3 regions of the Bradyrhizobium sp. cf659 genome follow, and region 1 is predicted to be linked to each of the others. Evidence: predicted binding sites of a transcription regulator. Region 1 holds the regulator's gene; each other region holds the start of a gene.
What was found. The regulator LexA, encoded in region 1, represses DNA repair genes until DNA is damaged. The targets are predictions, from matches to a motif close to TGTTCNNNNTGTGTTCNG.

Region 1 (5,451 bases):
CGCTGATCGTGCTCGCGGTCGCGCCGGAAGCGCTGGTGCATCCGAGCTTCCAGATGTCGTTTGCGGCAACGCTGGGGCTCGTTGCGCTGGTGCAGATCGGCATGCCGAACCTGTTTGCGTCGCCCGATCATTCGGCGACCGCGCGCATCGCGATGTGGGGCGGCCGCGAGATCGCGATGCTGTTTCTGGCCTCGCTGATCGCGGGGCTTGCGACCACGCCCTATGCCGCCTTCCATTTCCATCGCGTCACGCCCTACGGCGTGCTCGCCAATCTCGGCGCGATGCCGGTGGTCTCTGCGCTGGTGATGCCTGCCGGACTGCTCGGATTGCTCGCGGCGCCGTTCGGGCTCGACGGCGTGTTCTGGTGGCTGATGGGGATCGGCATCGACTGGATGGTCGCGGTCTCGCGCTGGGTGGCGGCACTGCCGGGCGCCGTCGGCCGCATCCCGGCTTTCGGCATCGCGCCGCTGATCGCGGCCAGCCTGGGGATCATCGTGATGGGCCTGCTGCGCACGCCCTTGCGCTGGTCCGGCGCGCTGGTGCTGCTGGTGGCGGTCCTCTGGGGGCTGTCGGGGCGGCAGCCGGATATCCTGATCGCCGGGGACGGCCAGAGCGTCGCGGTCCGGGGCAGGGACGGGCGCCTGCAAATGATCCGGGCCAGCAAGGACGGCTTTCTGCTGAAGGAGTGGCTCGCTGCAGACGCCGATCCGCGCGATGCCGCTAGTCCCTCGCTCGCCGCCGGCGTGTCGTGCGACGAGGCCGGCTGCGTGACACCGCTCGCCGACGGGCGCCTGGTCGCGCTGGCCATGCGCATCGACGCGCTGGCGGATGATTGCAGCCGCGCCGCGCTGGTGGTGACGGCGCGGCCGGCGCCACCGGATTGTGCGGCGATGGTGGTCGACCGGCAGCGTCTCGCCGCGCAAGGTGCGCTCGCGCTGACACGGCGCGGCGACGGCTTTGTGGTTCAGTCGGTGAAAGCGAGAGGCACCGACCGTCCGTGGTCGCCGGCGACCGCCGGCGAGGGCGATTTCGGTACGAGCCTTGCGCCGCAGGCGGCGGCTCCCCGCAGCCGGGACGCGACACCGTCCGAGGCGGACATGCAGGCCGAGGATTGAGCGGACGGGCTACAGGTACCAGGCCAGCACGGCGTCGAGCCCTGTGGCCCCGATCACCGGCAGGGCCACCATCTGGCTCAGTCCAGACGCGCGGGCCTCCGCGGCCGCGGCTGAGCGGTCATGCGCGAGATCGTCGTTGAGTGCGGGCATGCCGGTGGCCCAGGCTCCGCCGATGCTGCCTTCACCCCTGGCGATGGATTTGTCCGCGTAGAGCGCGGCGAGGTCGGTCTGCGCGCTGCAATCGCCGGCGCGAAAGACCAGCGCTGAGCGGGCCTCGTTCGGCACCCAGATCTCGAAGCGCCGCGCAATCGGCGTCGCCTGCGCGGAGAGGAAGGTCAGCACCCAGGTCTGGTCGGTGCCGGTCCGGTAGGGCACGCCGACGCCGAGATTGATTCCGACTTCGGCAGCCTCTTCCCAGCGCAGAAAACTTTTGGCGTTGTGCAGATCCTTGATGATCAGCGGCAGACCCGCTTTCCAGGTGCGTCCGGGCAGGCCGAAGCCGCGGGGAAACCTGGTGTGGCGGGAGTTGAATTCGAACATGTCGGCGGTGCCATAGTAGCCGTCGACGAGCCCCATCTCGTGGGAGATATCGGGATCATTGTGCCAGAGCTCGATCGCGCCGACATGCGCCTCGTCGTCGCCGCAGAACAGCACCATGACGGCCTGCAAGAATTCGCCTGAAAACACCGGCACCGCCACGCCGCAGGTGAGGCCGGCCGCGAGCGCCTGATCGGTCCGCTTGAAATAGGAGTTGGCGAATTTGGTGAGGATCACGGGATGGCCGCTGGCCCAGGCCTTGCCGGGAAGGCCCTCGTCGTATCCGAAGCGCAAGTTCTCGCTCACCGCCTTGAACGCGGACAGCCCTTCGCCATAGAGGCCGCCGCCGAATTCCAGCCGCATGCGCGTCCGGTCGGGCACCCAGAGTTCAACGACGCGAATGAAGGTTTTCATCGACCGTGTCCGCCGCCTCGAGCCAATGACAGCATCGGCGATCTGGCCGCGGAACGGACGTTCAAAATTCAGGCAGGGCCGCGCAAACTTCGTGCGACGGGGAGCCGCGGGGGGCTCGGCAGATTGGATTCTCAGGACGCAAACCATACCGGGTCGCCGGCCACGGCCGGCGATGGCGATTTCAATCCTGGCCCCGACCCGCGAGCCGGGGTTGCTACGTCAGCCGATCGGCAGGCGGGTGACGGTCGGCCGACCATCGGCGGTGACCTGCGGCTTGTGCTCGCGTTCGCCGACGGGCTGGGTCACCGGCAACTGCAGCACGGTCGCGCGCTGGCCTTCGACGAGCTGCGTCACCAGTACGTATTTGCCGTCGGGGAATTCGATCGCGTCGTGATGGCGATCGGGAATGTGCGGATCGATCTTGCCGAACTTGCCGACACGCGAGTTGATGGTGCGCGTCCAGATCCAGCGATTGTCGTAGCGGACGTTGTCGGCGAAGGCGAGCTCCGTCCCCGGCAGCAGGCAGACCGCGACGGACATGTCGGCTTCGGAGGCGAAGCCGCGCGTCGAGGTGCCTCGGAAGGTGGTCGTGACGATCGTCTCGCCGACTTCCGCGGGACGCGTCGCGACGGCATGCAGGCTGTAGTCACACATCGGGTGCTCCTCATTCGAAGATAGCAACCCGCACCTCCTTCGGAGGCACAGGCCTCTATCAGAGTGGAAGCATGTTAGCGTCTTCTCGGTTGTAGGCAAATCTGCGGCTTAGGTCCGCGCGCTGCCATCACAATATCTTTTTCAAATGCACGAGGAACAAAGTCCGCTCTCGTGCATTTGGCGTGCGTCTCCGTCAGCGACCAGCAGGTGCCGACCAGCCCGAATATTGCCAGGCGGGTTGCGACGGCTGCGCGACGGCGTTGCGGGCATTGCGCAATTGCTCGCTCGTCGTCGGCGGCGTTGCCTTGCGGACTTGGTGTGACTGTGCGGCGAAGGCTTGCGACGCCGATGCTGCGATCAGCGTCATCGTGACGGCGCTCAAAACGATCTTGCGCATGATGGTCTCCTCGATTTCCAGCGCCGCGAAGCGATGAGGGCTTCGTGCGGCGTGCCGAGGATGTAGCGCTGGAGAAGGGGCCGGATAATCTGTGCAAAACCAGAAAGACTATCCAGCCGGAGCGGACAATCGTCCGCTCCAATCGTCAACGCGCGGGTCGCCAACCGGCGGGGCGCGCTCAGTACTTGCGGTACAGGCCGATCAGCTTGCCCTGAATCTTCACCCGGTTGGGCGGCAGGATGCGGACCTCATAGGCCGCATTGGCGGGCTCGAGCGCGATCGAGGCACCGCGGCGGCGGAAGCGCTTCAGCGTCGCTTCCTCGTCGTCGATCAGCGCCACCACGATGTCGCCGGTGTCGGCGCTCTCGTTGCGCTGGATCAGCGCCATATCGCCGTCGAGGATGCCGGCTTCGACCATCGAGTCGCCGCGCACTTCGAGCGCGTAGTGCTCGCCCGAACCGAGCATGTCAGGCGGTACGCTGATGGTGTGGCTGCGGGTCTGCAGCGCTTCGATCGGCGTGCCGGCCGCGATGCGGCCCATCACCGGCACCGCGACGGGGCGCTCGCCCTCTTCCACGGACGCGCTGGAGCTCGCTCGCACCTTGCCGAGATTGCCCTCGATGACGCTCGGCGTGAAGCCACGCCGGCTGCCGGCGGCGGCCTGGAGCTCGGGCAGCTTGATCACCTCGATCGCGCGGGCCCGGTTGGGCAGACGCCGGATGAAGCCGCGCTCCTCCAATGCGGTGATCAGGCGATGGATGCCTGACTTCGAGCGCAGGTCGAGCGCGTCCTTCATCTCGTCGAAGGAGGGCGGCACGCCGCTTTCCTTCAAACGCTCGCTGATGAATCGCAGAAGCTCGTATTGTTTGCGCGTTAACATCTCGACCAAATCCCCCGGTTGATGTCGTTCGATTCCGAGACGGTGAATTCAGCGGCGAGCCGCCAGATGCTCGAAACAAATCATGAACGGACACTATATGTTCGATATGTGTTCCGCAACTGCTTAATTTACCGTGAACGCGACAAAGTTCGCGGAACGCGCATGACCAGCGGGTTCAGGCGGGCAGTCGCAGCACCTCGCAAGGCGTGCCGGCCTCGGCCTTGGGTGCGAACGGCGCGCGCACGAGAAGTGCCTGTGCCGCAGCGAGATTCGCAAGCAGTGAGGAATCCTGATGATCGACGGGAAGGGCGACAAGCGTGCCGTCGTCGCGCCGCTCCAGACGTGCGCGCAGATAATCTTCGCGCTGGTCATTGGCACCGAGGTCGCGGCCGAGCACGGCGCGCTCGCGACGATGATGAATCACGGCGCGGCCCGACAGAGCGCGAATCAACGGCACCATGAACAGGAAGGCGCACACATAGGACGACACGGGATTGCCGGGCAGGCCGATCACACCCATCGTTCCTAACCGGCCGTGCATCATCGGCTTGCCCGGCCGCATCGCGATCTTCCAGAACGCCATCGCGATGCCTTCGTCCCTCAGCGCCTGCTGGACCAGATCGTGGTCGCCGACCGAGGCGCCGCCGGTCGTAATCAGGATATCGGCGCCGCTTTCGCGGGCACGGCGGATGCCGGCGGTGGTGGCCTCCAGCGTATCAGCGGCAACACCGAGGTCGACGGTATCTGCGCCCTCCTGGCGGGCGAGCGCGTGCAGGGCGTAGCCGTTGGAATAGACGATCTGGCCGGCACCCGGTGTGGTGCCTGGCATCACCAGCTCGTCGCCGGTGGCGAGGATCGCGACCTTTGGGCGGCGGCGGATGGGGAGGTGCGGGTGATTCATCCCGGCGGCGAGTGCGAGGTCGCGCTCGGTGAGCCGGGTTCCCTTGCGCAGGAGCACGTCGCCCTCGGAGAAGTCGACGCCGGCGGGACGGATGTGCCGCCCCGTGACGGCGGCTTGCTTGATCGTGATGCGCCTGCCGTCGGCGACCGTGTCCTCCTGGATCACGACCGCGTCCGCGCCAGCCGGAACGACGCCGCCGGTGAAGATTCGCATCGCTTCGCCGACGCCGACCGATCCCGCAAACGGCCGGCCCGCCGCGATCTCGCCGATCACGGTGAGCTGTGCGTCGACCTTGGCTGCATCGGCCGCGCGCACGGCGTAGCCGTCCATCGCCGACATCGCCTCCGGCGGCTGCGTACGCCGCGCCGCGACGTCGCGCGCGAGCACCCGGTGGTAGGCCTCGTCGAGTGGAATCATCTCTTCAGGCAACGGCTCCACGCCGGCCAGCACCGCGGCGAGCGCGTCAGAAACCGGCATCAAGGCCACGGGGAAGACTCCTGCAAGGCACGTTCGGGTGAATGAACGGCGAACGTTCTATCCGAGTGCGGGCGCG
Region 2 (5,451 bases), 130 kb from region 1:
AAACCGTGTTCGCCTTCCTCCAGCGCAACGCCGAACGCTCGGCCGCGTTCTTCGGCGTGCCGACCAAGCAGGTGGTGGAGTTCGGGACCGAGCTGGAGATTTAGCGAATGGTGAGTGGCAAACAGCGAATAGGCTTATCCTATTCGCTCCTCGCTATTCCCCATTCGCGCCATTCCCGCTCTCGGCCTCCTCCGTGATGTGCTCAACCGAGACGACGTGCTCGTCCTCGGCGGTGTCGAACACGATCACGCCCTGCGTCGACCGTCCGGCGATGCGGATGCCTTCGACCGGGCAGCGGATCAGCTGGCCCTTGTCGGTGACCAGCATGATTTGATCAGCATCCTCCACGGGGAAGGACGCAACCAGATTGCCGTTGCGGTTATTGACGCTCATGGCGACGATGCCTTTGCCGCCGCGGCCCGTGGTGCGGTACTCGTAGGACGAGGTCCGCTTGCCATAGCCGTTGACGGAGACGGTGAGCACGACCTGCTCGGCCGCCGACATCTCGACATAACGCTCCTGGGCGAGTTGGAAGCTGCCGGAGGCCTCCTCGGCCTCGGCGTCCACTGCCGGCTCCTCGGCCGTGGCTTCGCCGGCCACCGCGCGGCGCATCTTCAGGTAGGCCGAGCGTTCGTCCGAAGAGGTCTCGACATGGCGCAGGATCGCCAGCGAAATCACCTTGTCTCCCTCGCCAAGCGCAATGCCGCGCACGCCCATCGAGGTACGCCCGGTGAACACGCGCACGTCGGTGACGGGGAAGCGGATGCACTGGCCGCCGGCGCCGGTCAGCAGCACGTCGTCGCGCTCGGTGCAGATCTGCACGTCGACGATCGCTTCATTCTCGTCGAGCTTCATGGCGATGATGCCGGAGCGGCGGACGTCGACGAAATCGGACAGCTTGTTGCGCCGGACGTTGCCGCCTGTCGTCGCGAACATCACGTCGAGGTTGCCCCAGGTCGATTCGTCCTCGGGCAGCGGCATGATGGTGGTGATGCGCTCGCCCTGCTCCAGCGGCAGGATGTTGATCAGCGCCTTGCCGCGCGCGTTCGGCGCGGCCATCGGCAGGCGCCAGACCTTCTCCTTGTAGACCTGGCCGCGTGACGAGAAGAACAGCACCGGCGTGTGCGTGGAGGCGACGAACAGGCGCGAGACGAAATCCTCGTCGCGGGTCTGCATGCCGGCGCGGCCCTTGCCGCCGCGGCGCTGCGCCCGGTAGGCCGACAGCGGCACCCGCTTGACATAGCCGGCGTGCGAGACGGTGACGACCATGTCCTCGCGCTGGATCAGGTCCTCGTCCTCGACCTCGCCTTCCTGCTCGATGATCACGGTCCGGCGCGGGGTGGCGAACTCGGCCTTCACCTCGGCAAGCTCGGTCTTGATGATGCCCAGCACGCGCTCGCGCGAGCGCAGGATGTCGAGATAATCGGCGATCTCGCCGGCGAGCTTGTCGAGCTCGTCGCGGATTTCGTCACGGCCGAGTGCGGTGAGGCGCTGAAGGCGCAGGTCGAGAATGGCCCTCGCCTGCTCCATCGACAGCCGGATCGTGCCGTCGGCGCTGATGCGGTGGCGCGGATCGTCGATCAGCGTCAGCATGTCCTCGACGTCCCGGGCCGGCCAGTCGCGCGACATCAGGGTGTCGCGGGCCGTGGTCGGGTCGGGCGAGGTCCGGATGACGCGGATCATCTCGTCGATATTGGCGACAGCGATCGCGAGACCGACCAGGATATGCGCGCGATCGCGCGCCTTGGCGAGCAGGTACTTGGTGCGCCGCGTGACGACCCGCTCACGGAAGTCGACGAAGATGGCCAGCAGGTCCTTCAGATGCATGATCCGCGGACGGCCGCTGTCGAGCGCCACCATGTTGACGCCGAAGCTCGTTTGCAGCGGCGTGAATCTGTACAGCTGGTTCAGCACCACGTCCGGCACGGCGTCGCGCTTCAACTCGATGACGACGCGGTAGCCGTCGCGGTCCGATTCATCGCGCAGGTCGCCGATGCCCTCGATCTTCTTTTCCTTGACCAGCTCGGCGATGCGCTCGACCATCGTCGCCTTGTTCACCTGGTAGGGAATCTCGGTGATGATGATCGCCTCGCGCTCCTTGCGGATGGTCTCGATCGCGACCTTGCCGCGCATGACGATCGAGCCGCGGCCGAGGTGGTAGGCCGCGCGGATGCCCGCGCGTCCGAGAATGACGCCGCCGGTCGGGAAATCCGGTCCCGGCACGATGTTGATGAGCTCGTCGATGGTGAGCGCAGGGTTGTCGATCAGGGCGACGCAGGCGTCGATGACCTCGCCGAGATTGTGCGGCGGGATGTTGGTCGCCATGCCGACCGCGATGCCGCCCGCGCCGTTGACGAGAAGGTTCGGGAACTTGGCCGGCAAGACCGATGGCTCGGTCTCGTTGTTGTCGTAGTTCGGCTGGAAGTCGACGGTGTCCTTGTCGATGTCGGCCAGCAGAGCCAGCGCCGCCTTCGTCAGGCGCGCTTCGGTGTAACGATAGGCGGCCGGGGGATCGCCGTCGACCGAACCGAAATTGCCCTGGCCGTCGATCAGCGGCACGCGCATCGAGAAGTCCTGCGCCATGCGGACCATGGCGTCGTAGATCGACTGGTCGCCGTGCGGATGATACTTACCAATGACGTCGCCGACCACGCGGGCGGACTTGACGTACTTCTTGTCGGGTGTGTGCCCCTGCTCGTTCATCGAGTACAGGATGCGGCGATGCACCGGCTTCAGACCGTCGCGCGCATCGGGCAGCGCCCGCGCCACGATCACGCTCATGGCGTAGTCGAGATAGGACTTCTTCATCTCCTCGAAGATGGAGACGGGGCGAATATCCGAGGGTTGCGCCGGCTGGTCGCCGGGCTTGTCGTCGTCGTCAGCCAAGGGGGAATCCGGTGAGGTTTTATCTGGGAATCATATAGCGCATCGAGCCCCTGATAACCACCCTTGCCGGGGTAAAGGGAAGCGCTTTTTCCGACTGTTTTTCCAGAGACTTACGCCCTCCCCGGTACCGCCCCGGGCGGGGCCCGGACGAGCCGCCCGAAACCACCCCTTACGCCCCGAAAATCACGTGGTGCATGATGCGCCCCGGCATCAACGTGAACAGGCCCGCCACCACCAGCGCGCCGGCGAAGATGAAGATCATCATCCGCCGGTGATCGGCCACGCGATGGGTGTGCGCCCGCCAGACCGCGAGCGGCAGCACCACCAGCGTGAAGATCGACAGGAAATGGATCGGGCTGAACGGTCCGACCAGGCGGATCTGGTGGATCCAGAACGAGGAGGCGGCCACGACCGCCATCAGGACCACCCAGATCCAGCCGATCGTCCGGTGCGGCAGCGTACCTTTTGGAGCGGCAAACTGGACGATGCCGAGCACTAAGGCGGCCATGGCGGCAAAGGCATGCAGCGGGATCGCTGGAGCAGCCTCAAGCAGCGGCGTGAGGCTCATGCGGGGCTTTCTCCGATCAACAGGCGATCCATGTGAATAGGATTAACATAAAGTTAATACCATTCACATGATGACCCGTCAAAGGCTTGAAGCAGCACATGAGGCAAGCCCGGAAAAACCGAGCCTTGCCCGCCAATTGGTCAGAAATCCTGTTGCTTTACGCGAGCAAGACGACATTCGAGGCGAAGCGCCCCGCCCGCCTCAGAACGGGATGTCGTCGTCCATGTCGCTGTTGCGGCCGCCGCCACCGGCAGCAACGGCGCGGCGCGGCGCGCTGCTGACCGGACCGGAGGAGCCGAAATCGCCGCCCGGCTCCTCGCCGAAGCTGCCGCCTCCCCCGCCGCCGCGGCCGTCGAGCATCGTGAGCGTCGAGTTGAAGCCCTGGAGCACGACTTCGGTGGAGTACTTCTCCACGCCGCTCTGGTCGGTCCATTTGCGGGTCTGGAGCGCGCCCTCGATGTAAACCTTGGCGCCCTTCTTCAGGTATTGCTCGGCGACCTTGCAGAGCCCTTCATTGAAGATCACGACTCGGTGCCACTCGGTCTTCTCCTTGCGCTCGCCACTGTTCTTGTCGCGCCAGGTCTCCGAGGTCGCGATGCTCAAATTCGCGATCGGCCGCCCGTCCTGGGTGCGGCGGATTTCAGGATCCTTGCCGAGATTTCCAACCAGAATGACTTTGTTGACGCTTCCCGCCATCGCCGCTCTCCACTCCGAATGCCGCTGAATTCATAAGGCCCGACCGCGCCCCGCGGTCCTCTGCAACCTGTTGAGGCGACCCTATACGCTTGCGCGGGCCGATCAGCCCATCAGCCCTCAGGTTATCCCCATATATAGCATCGGCCACCGGTTTGTTCCAGATTTGTTCCTGCCCGTGCGAGTGCGAAATGTTTGGGCCGGACGGTACCCACGTGCTGCCCAAATAGTTTGCGCTGGATGGAACTTTTCCAGGTTCCCGCGAACGACCAAAAGTACTTAACATTCATCAAGTTACAAACGTTTCAGTTGCCTTGCGACTGTTGCATTTCGGCGACGGACTCTGCCTCCCGATTAAGCTACGTTTGCCTTGGAATTAAGTTCATATGGGCGTCGCGCCTGATTGGCCGCTTCGGGGAACTTCAAGAAGCGGATCGAAACTGGGGAGACTGCAATGAATAAGATTTTGATTGGTGCAATCGGTGCAATGGCGCTGAGCCTGTCGGCTCCCGCAAGCGCGGCGGATCTCGCTGCGCGTCCCTACACCAAGGCTCCGCCGCCGATGGTCGCGGCCATCTACGACTGGAGCGGCTTCTACATCGGCATCAACGGCGGCTGGGGTACGAGCCGCAATTGCTGGGACTTCGTGACGCCGGTCGTCGGCACGCTGGTTGACGACGGCTGTCATGACTCATCGGGCGGCACGGTCGGTGGTCAGATCGGCTACCGCTGGCAGTCCAGCAATTGGGTGTTTGGCGTGGAAGGCCAAGGCAACTGGGCTGACTTCAGCGGAAACAACATCAGCCCGACTGCTCCAGGTCAGCAGAACCGTACGCGGATCGATGCGTTCGGCCTGATTACCGGCCAGATCGGCTATGCCTGGAATAACGTTTTGTTCTACGTGAAGGGTGGCGCCGCCGTCGTGGACGACAAATACGACCTCATCGTCGCGCCAGGATTCGTGGGTGCAGGCACTGTCTTCGGTTCGGCCCGCGACACCCGCTGGGGTGGAACGGTCGGCGCGGGTGTCGAATTTGGCTTCGCCCCGAACTGGTCTGTGGGCGTCGAGTACAATCACATCTTCCTTGGCGATCGTAACGTCGACTTCAACTTCGCCGGCGCGTTCGTTCAGACCGAACGCGTCAGCCAGGACGTCGATATGGCTCTCGTCCGCGTGAACTACCGTTGGGGCGGCCCCGCGATCGCCAGGTACTGATCGCAAGCAGCGCTTCTTCTGACGAAAGGCCGGCCTCGCGCCGGCCTTTTTGCTGCTTCACGGCCTCGAGGAACAATAAGTCAATAAC
Region 3 (5,451 bases), on a different contig from region 1:
CAGAAGACGGCGATGATCTTCATCTCGGCCATTCAAGTGAGCGACATCGACCGGTTGCGCGGCTATGAGATGGGTGCGGTCGACTATGTTCCGGTGCCTGTCGTGCCGGAGGTGCTGCGCGCCAAGATCAAGGTGTTCGCCGAGCTCTATCGCAAGACCCGCGAGCTCGAACGGCTGAACCAGGAACTCGAGGATCGCGTTCGCGCGCGCACGGCCGAGCTGGAGAACTCAACCGCAAAACTGCGCGAGAGCGAAGAGCGCCGCAGCATGGCGATCGCCGCCGGCAAGATGGGATCCTGGGACTGGGACTGGGTCAACGGCGACTGGATGTGGGACGAAGGCCAGTATCGCATTTTCGGCGTGACGCCGGAGAGCTTCAACGTCACCTCGGCCAACATCCAGGCGCTGCTGCACCCTGACGACGTCGACCGGTTCGGCCAGGCGATCGCCGCGTTCAACACCGGGGCACGCGCCTATGAAGGCGAGTTTCGCGTCAGCAGACCCGACGGCGAGGTGCGCTGGTGCGTCGGCACGGCGGCCGCGACGGTGGACCAGGCCGGCCGCGTGGTGCGCGTGAGCGGTGTCACCGTGGACATCACCGAGCGCAAGCGGGCCGAGGAGCGGCAAAATCTGCTGGCGCGGGAAGTCGATCATCGTGCCAAGAATGCGCTGGCGCTGGCGCAATCGATCGTGCGTCTCACCCGTGCCGACGAGGTCAAGGCCTATGTCAACGCCGTCGAGGGGCGTATCAACGCGCTGGCGCGCGTGCATACGATCCTGTCGCTGTCGAGCTGGCAGGGTGCCGAACTCTCGAAGCTGATCGACGAGGAACTCGCGCCCTATTCGCTCGGCGGCCAGATCAAGCTGGCGGGGCCCGAGGTTCAGTTGCTGCCCGCAACCGCCCAGACGCTGGCGCTGGCGCTGCACGAGCTTTTCACCAACTCGGCCAAGTATGGCGCCCTCTCGACGCGGTCGGGCCGGCTCATGATCAGCTGGCGGGTCGAGGAGGACCACCTCACACTGATCTGGGAGGAATCCGGCGGCCCACTTGTGAGGACGCCGAAGTCTCGCGGCTTCGGCACGCGGAGCCTGCTTGCGAGCGTCGAGTCCCAGCTCGGCGGACAGGCGCAATTCGATTGGCGCGCCGAGGGCCTGTTGTGCCGCCTGGAAGTGCCGTTGACCCGGAAGACCCCGACCGCGGCAGCGCAGCAGGGCAAGTTCGACGCCGCCACCTCCCTCGCCCTCCAGCGCGCGTCGGGTTAGCCCGACGCGGCGACTTTCATGCGCTGCACCGACCGCGGTTCATGGGCGACGCGCCCTTCGAGCCAGGCTTCCGTTTGTGCGAGATCGCGTAACGCCATCGCATAGCGGCGGGCCGCGCTTCGCTCGGCACCGCGCGGCAGCTTGCGCGCCTTGCGCAGCATATCGGCCGCCGCGTTTCGATAGGCCAGTGAGCGATAGAGAAAGACAACCTTACCCATATCGAATGTTCCCGTGTTGACGGCCTCCATGGTCGCAAGGTCGGCATGAACGTCGGATGAAGCCCGACGTGACAAATCGTTCATGCCGATGGAACCCGTAATCGCCGGCTGCGTTGCACGGATGATCGAGGTCGGTTCCATGCGTGCGAGAAAGTCGCCGAAGAAGTCGCCAAGTCTGATCTCTCCTACCGGCATCATCACGATCATGACGCATGCGATGATGGGCGTGGCGCTCGGCCTTGCCTTCGGTCTCGCGCTCATTCTATCCAACCCTGCGGTCGCAAATTTGCTGAAACACGGCGGAGATTCGGCCGCGGCCGTCTTTGTCCTTACGCTGGTGACGACGTTCGCGATCGGCGCGATGCTCACGGGTATCGTGTTCATCATCGCCGAGGACAAGGAATCTTGAACCGCGCGTGAAACCCAGGGGCTGCTTTGCCGGGAACTCCTGCGGCGGATGGCAGTTGGCTGCCTGCGTCATTTTAACTCAGGGAGTTCCCGCGCATGAAGACGACCAAGCTCGCCCTCGCCATGATGTTGGCAACCGGCCTCGCCGCCGCACCGCTCGCCGCGCAGGCGAAGTCGCACAAGGCGAAACATGAATCCTCGACGTCGTCCTCGCAGACGACGGGCGCCAACACGAAATCCAAGAGCGCCGATCCCTCCGGTCAGGGCGGCTCCGGTCCCGGCTCCGACCAGGGCGGCAGCATGACGAACAACAAGGGCACGACCAACGCCAAGTAGGCTCGCCGCCGTTCATCGAAGGCCTCGCGATCGCGGGGCCTTCTTGCTTTGCTATTCGATGCAATCCTTCTCAGGCCGCATCATCGGCGCATGCTTTAGCTGCGCCGGAGGTCAGCGATGTTCAGGCCACCGCCCGCGGAGTTCGTCTTCACGAGATGATCGAGCTGCGCCCGCTTGCGTGCGATCAGAAGCTGGGCCGCAGCATCGTCGAGACCCTCGCGCTGCAATTGCCGGATCGCGGACCCCAGTTCGAGGATCTCGGCGCGCAGTCTCAAGATCCGGTACGTGTCCGGGTCTTCCTCCACGGCGCGCTCCCAAATGTCTCAGCGGCGCGCGATTACGCGCACGGGATCTGCGGCTTTCTTGAGGGAACGAAGACGTACACGATGGCGAACATCCGGCAGGACATCACCACCGCCAGCCGCCTTCCATTCGCCGATCAGCAGATTGATTTTCCGGCGCAGATCCATCTGCGCCAGGGCCTTTTCTGTGCAGTCGCGATCGCGTTCGACGAGGTCGCGCACGGACGCCTCGACATCGGCCATTTCCAACCTCAAGGCACTGATCTTACGTCGAATTTCATTAATTCTGTTGTCCATGGCTTGTTAGAACAAAATAAGAACATATAGTCAAGTCACGATTCAGAACGGAGCGGCCAGATGCAGGTTCAAGGTAAATACGACGCCAGGGCTTTCCTCGCGGAGCAGATGACGAGGGCGCAAGGCCTGAGGTTGAAGCGGCTCAGCGAGGAGGCCTATCAGCCCGCGCAATATGATCGGGATCTGTCCTTCACTGAAGCTGCGCGCCGCATCCAGGTGCTCGAGGCGGAGATCGAACTGGCAAATTCCTTCTAGCCAGGCTGCATCGCGCATTCCGGAACGTAGCGGGCGCGCTTTCGGAACCACGCAAGGCAAAGAAACGCCGCTACTCGCGCAGCTCCGGCAGCGACGTCGAAAGCGAAATGCGGCGCTACAAGAAGGGCACGGCAAAGAGCGGCCGCGGCGGACGTGTGAAGAGCCGCAAGCAGGCGATCGCAATCGGCCTGTCGAAGGCGCGCAAGAAAGGCAAGAAGGTCCCGGAGAAAGCCTCGAAGCGGAAGGCATCCAAGAAGAAGGCATCCAAGAAAAAGACGAGCAAGAAAACGTCCAGGCGCAAATCCGCCAAGCGGTAGTGGCAATCGGCGCTAGATCATGCTGCCCGGCATGAAGCAGCGGATCGAGATGCCAAACGCGGTCTTCACCGGCCACACCATGGTGCGGCCGGCGCGGTTCGGCTCGGTGATGACGGCTTCATCGGGCACATCGACCCACTGGCCATCGAGGCGTACGCGATAGTGCCCGTCATGCGACTCCCAATCGGGATCGGAGACGGCAAATCCGTCGGCGTCCGAGCAGCACGGGCCGAGATGGCTGCGCAGGCTGTCGAACCAGGGCTTGAGCGGCGAATCGGCGTAGCGGCCGTCATCACGCCCCAGGGCACTTCCAGCCGACAGCACGAACGGCGCCACGAGCAGCGCACACCTCAGCGAGAGCTTCAATCGATCCATGTCGGCACCGATCAAATACGAACCGCCGGTTCCACAAGACGGCCGGACGTCCGAAGTTCCACTCTTGCAACTTGCCTGGGCGCCTTCATTGCCGCCAAGGCCACACACGATTTCGAACTTTGACGAGCGAACGCGGCTTTTTCGGACGAACCCGTCACCAATGCTGCCGTTGACGAGAATGTTATCGGCGGCCTGTGGGTATCTCGGATGCAAACGAGAAAAGGCGGCCCGAAGGCCGCCTTTTTGGATTTGCGCTGGACGAGCTCGACTTACGCGAGTGGCACCGCGACAAACCGGGTCGCGTCCGCACTTCTGACCTGCAACAGCACGCTGGTCTTGCCGGACGATTTGGCCTGCGCCAGCTCGGAGCGGACGTCGTCGACATTGGCGACGGGCTTGCCGCCAACATTGAGGATGACGTCGCCGGTCTGGATGCCGCGCTGCGCCGCCGGCCCTCGCGGATCGACCTCGGTGACGACGACGCCCTTCTGGCCGGCGCCCTGCACGTCGCCGGCCGGCGCCAGGCTGAGCCCGAGGCGCGGCGAGCCGTTGTCCGGCTGCGCCTTGCCTTCGTCGGCCTTTCCTTGGGCCTGCCGCTCGTTCGGCAGTTCGCCGAGCGCGAGGGTCACCGTCTTGCTCGCGCCCTTGTGGAAGACGTCGAGCTTCACGGACGTGCCGGGCGCCAGCGTGGCGATGGTGCGGGCGAGATCGCGGGAGTCCTTGATCGCGGTGCCGTTGACGGCGGTGATGACGTCGCCCGCCTCGATGCCGGCCTTTGCCGCCGGGCTATTGTCCTGCGGATTGTCGACGATCGCGCCGCGCGCCTCCTTCAGGCCGAGGCTGTCGGCGATCTCCGACGTCACCGGCTGCACCTGCACGCCGAGCCAGCCGCGGGTGACCGCACCCTTGTCCTTCAACTGCGCGACGACGAGCTTTGCGGTCGTGGCCGGAATGTCGAAGCCGATGCCGACCGAGCCGCCCGACGGCGAGAAGATCGCGGTGTTCACGCCGATCACGTTGCCGTTCATGTCGAAGGCCGGGCCGCCGGAATTGCCCTTGTTGATCGGCGCGTCGATCTGGATGAAGTCGTCATAGGGCCCATTGCCGATGTCGCGGCCGCTGGCCGAGACGATGCCGGCGGTCACGGTGCCGCCGAGGCCGAAGGGATTGCCGACCGCGACAACCCAGTCGCCGATCCGCGGCTTCTGGTCGGAGAACTTGACGAAGGGAAAGTCCTTCTTGCCGTCGACCTTGATCAGCGCGAGGTCGGTTTTCGGATCGGTGCCGACCACCTTTGCGGTGTAGCTCGCCCCGTCATCCATGGTGACCTGCACGGACTCGGCGTGGTCGACGACGTGGTTGTTGGTTACGGCATAGCCGTCGGCTGAGATGAAGAAGCCGGAGCCTTCGCCCGTGACCATCTGGTGACGCTGGCGCGGCATGCCGTTCGTGCCACCCGGAAAGCGGAAGCCGAACTGACGCGAGAACTGGTCGAACGGCGCGTCCTCGTCGGAATCCATCCGGTTCTGTTGCAGCATCGCGCTCTTGTCGTTGTCCTGGTCGATCCTGACCCGCACCGAGATGACGGCAGGTTTGACCCTGGCGACGAGGTCGCCGAAGCCCGGCGGAGTCGCAGTGCTTTCCGCGGCCTGGGCCGGCGCGATGAAGGAGGTTACGCCG

Region 2: BM118_RS01860 (single-stranded DNA-binding protein) is a predicted target of LexA. The motif match lies at 4,304-4,321, and genes of this name have one in related genera.
Region 3: BM118_RS22115 (DUF3072 domain-containing protein) is a predicted target of LexA. The motif match lies at 2,832-2,849, and genes of this name have one in related genera.

What each region holds. Positions count from the first base shown of each region.
Region 1 covers NZ_FOQJ01000001.1:244,793-250,243, forward strand. Annotated here, with positions in the region: gene BM118_RS01190 (ComEC/Rec2 family competence protein) at 1-1,115, shown strand, start outside; gene BM118_RS01195 (GAF domain-containing protein) at 1,125-2,066, opposite strand; gene BM118_RS41055 (hypothetical protein) at 2,286-2,720, opposite strand; gene BM118_RS41060 (hypothetical protein) at 2,914-3,117, opposite strand; gene lexA (transcriptional repressor LexA) at 3,296-3,997, opposite strand; gene BM118_RS01215 (molybdopterin molybdotransferase MoeA) at 4,173-5,384, opposite strand.
Region 2 covers NZ_FOQJ01000001.1:376,908-382,358, reverse strand. Annotated here, with positions in the region: gene BM118_RS01875 (potassium transporter Kup) at 1-104, shown strand, start outside; gene gyrA (DNA gyrase subunit A) at 154-2,886, opposite strand; gene BM118_RS01865 (DUF2306 domain-containing protein) at 3,056-3,454, opposite strand; gene BM118_RS01860 (single-stranded DNA-binding protein) at 3,656-4,150, opposite strand; gene BM118_RS01855 (outer membrane protein) at 4,602-5,363, shown strand.
Region 3 covers NZ_FOQJ01000005.1:14,538-19,988, forward strand. Annotated here, with positions in the region: gene BM118_RS22090 (HWE histidine kinase domain-containing protein) at 1-1,263, shown strand, start outside; gene BM118_RS42375 (hypothetical protein) at 1,260-1,688, opposite strand; gene BM118_RS22100 (hypothetical protein) at 1,621-1,890, shown strand; gene BM118_RS22105 (hypothetical protein) at 1,986-2,225, shown strand; gene BM118_RS41575 (hypothetical protein) at 2,321-2,530, opposite strand; gene BM118_RS41580 (hypothetical protein) at 2,549-2,770, opposite strand; gene BM118_RS22115 (DUF3072 domain-containing protein) at 2,885-3,079, shown strand; gene BM118_RS22120 (DUF6496 domain-containing protein) at 3,085-3,396, shown strand; gene BM118_RS22125 (hypothetical protein) at 3,409-3,771, opposite strand; gene BM118_RS22130 (Do family serine endopeptidase) at 4,041-5,451, opposite strand, start outside.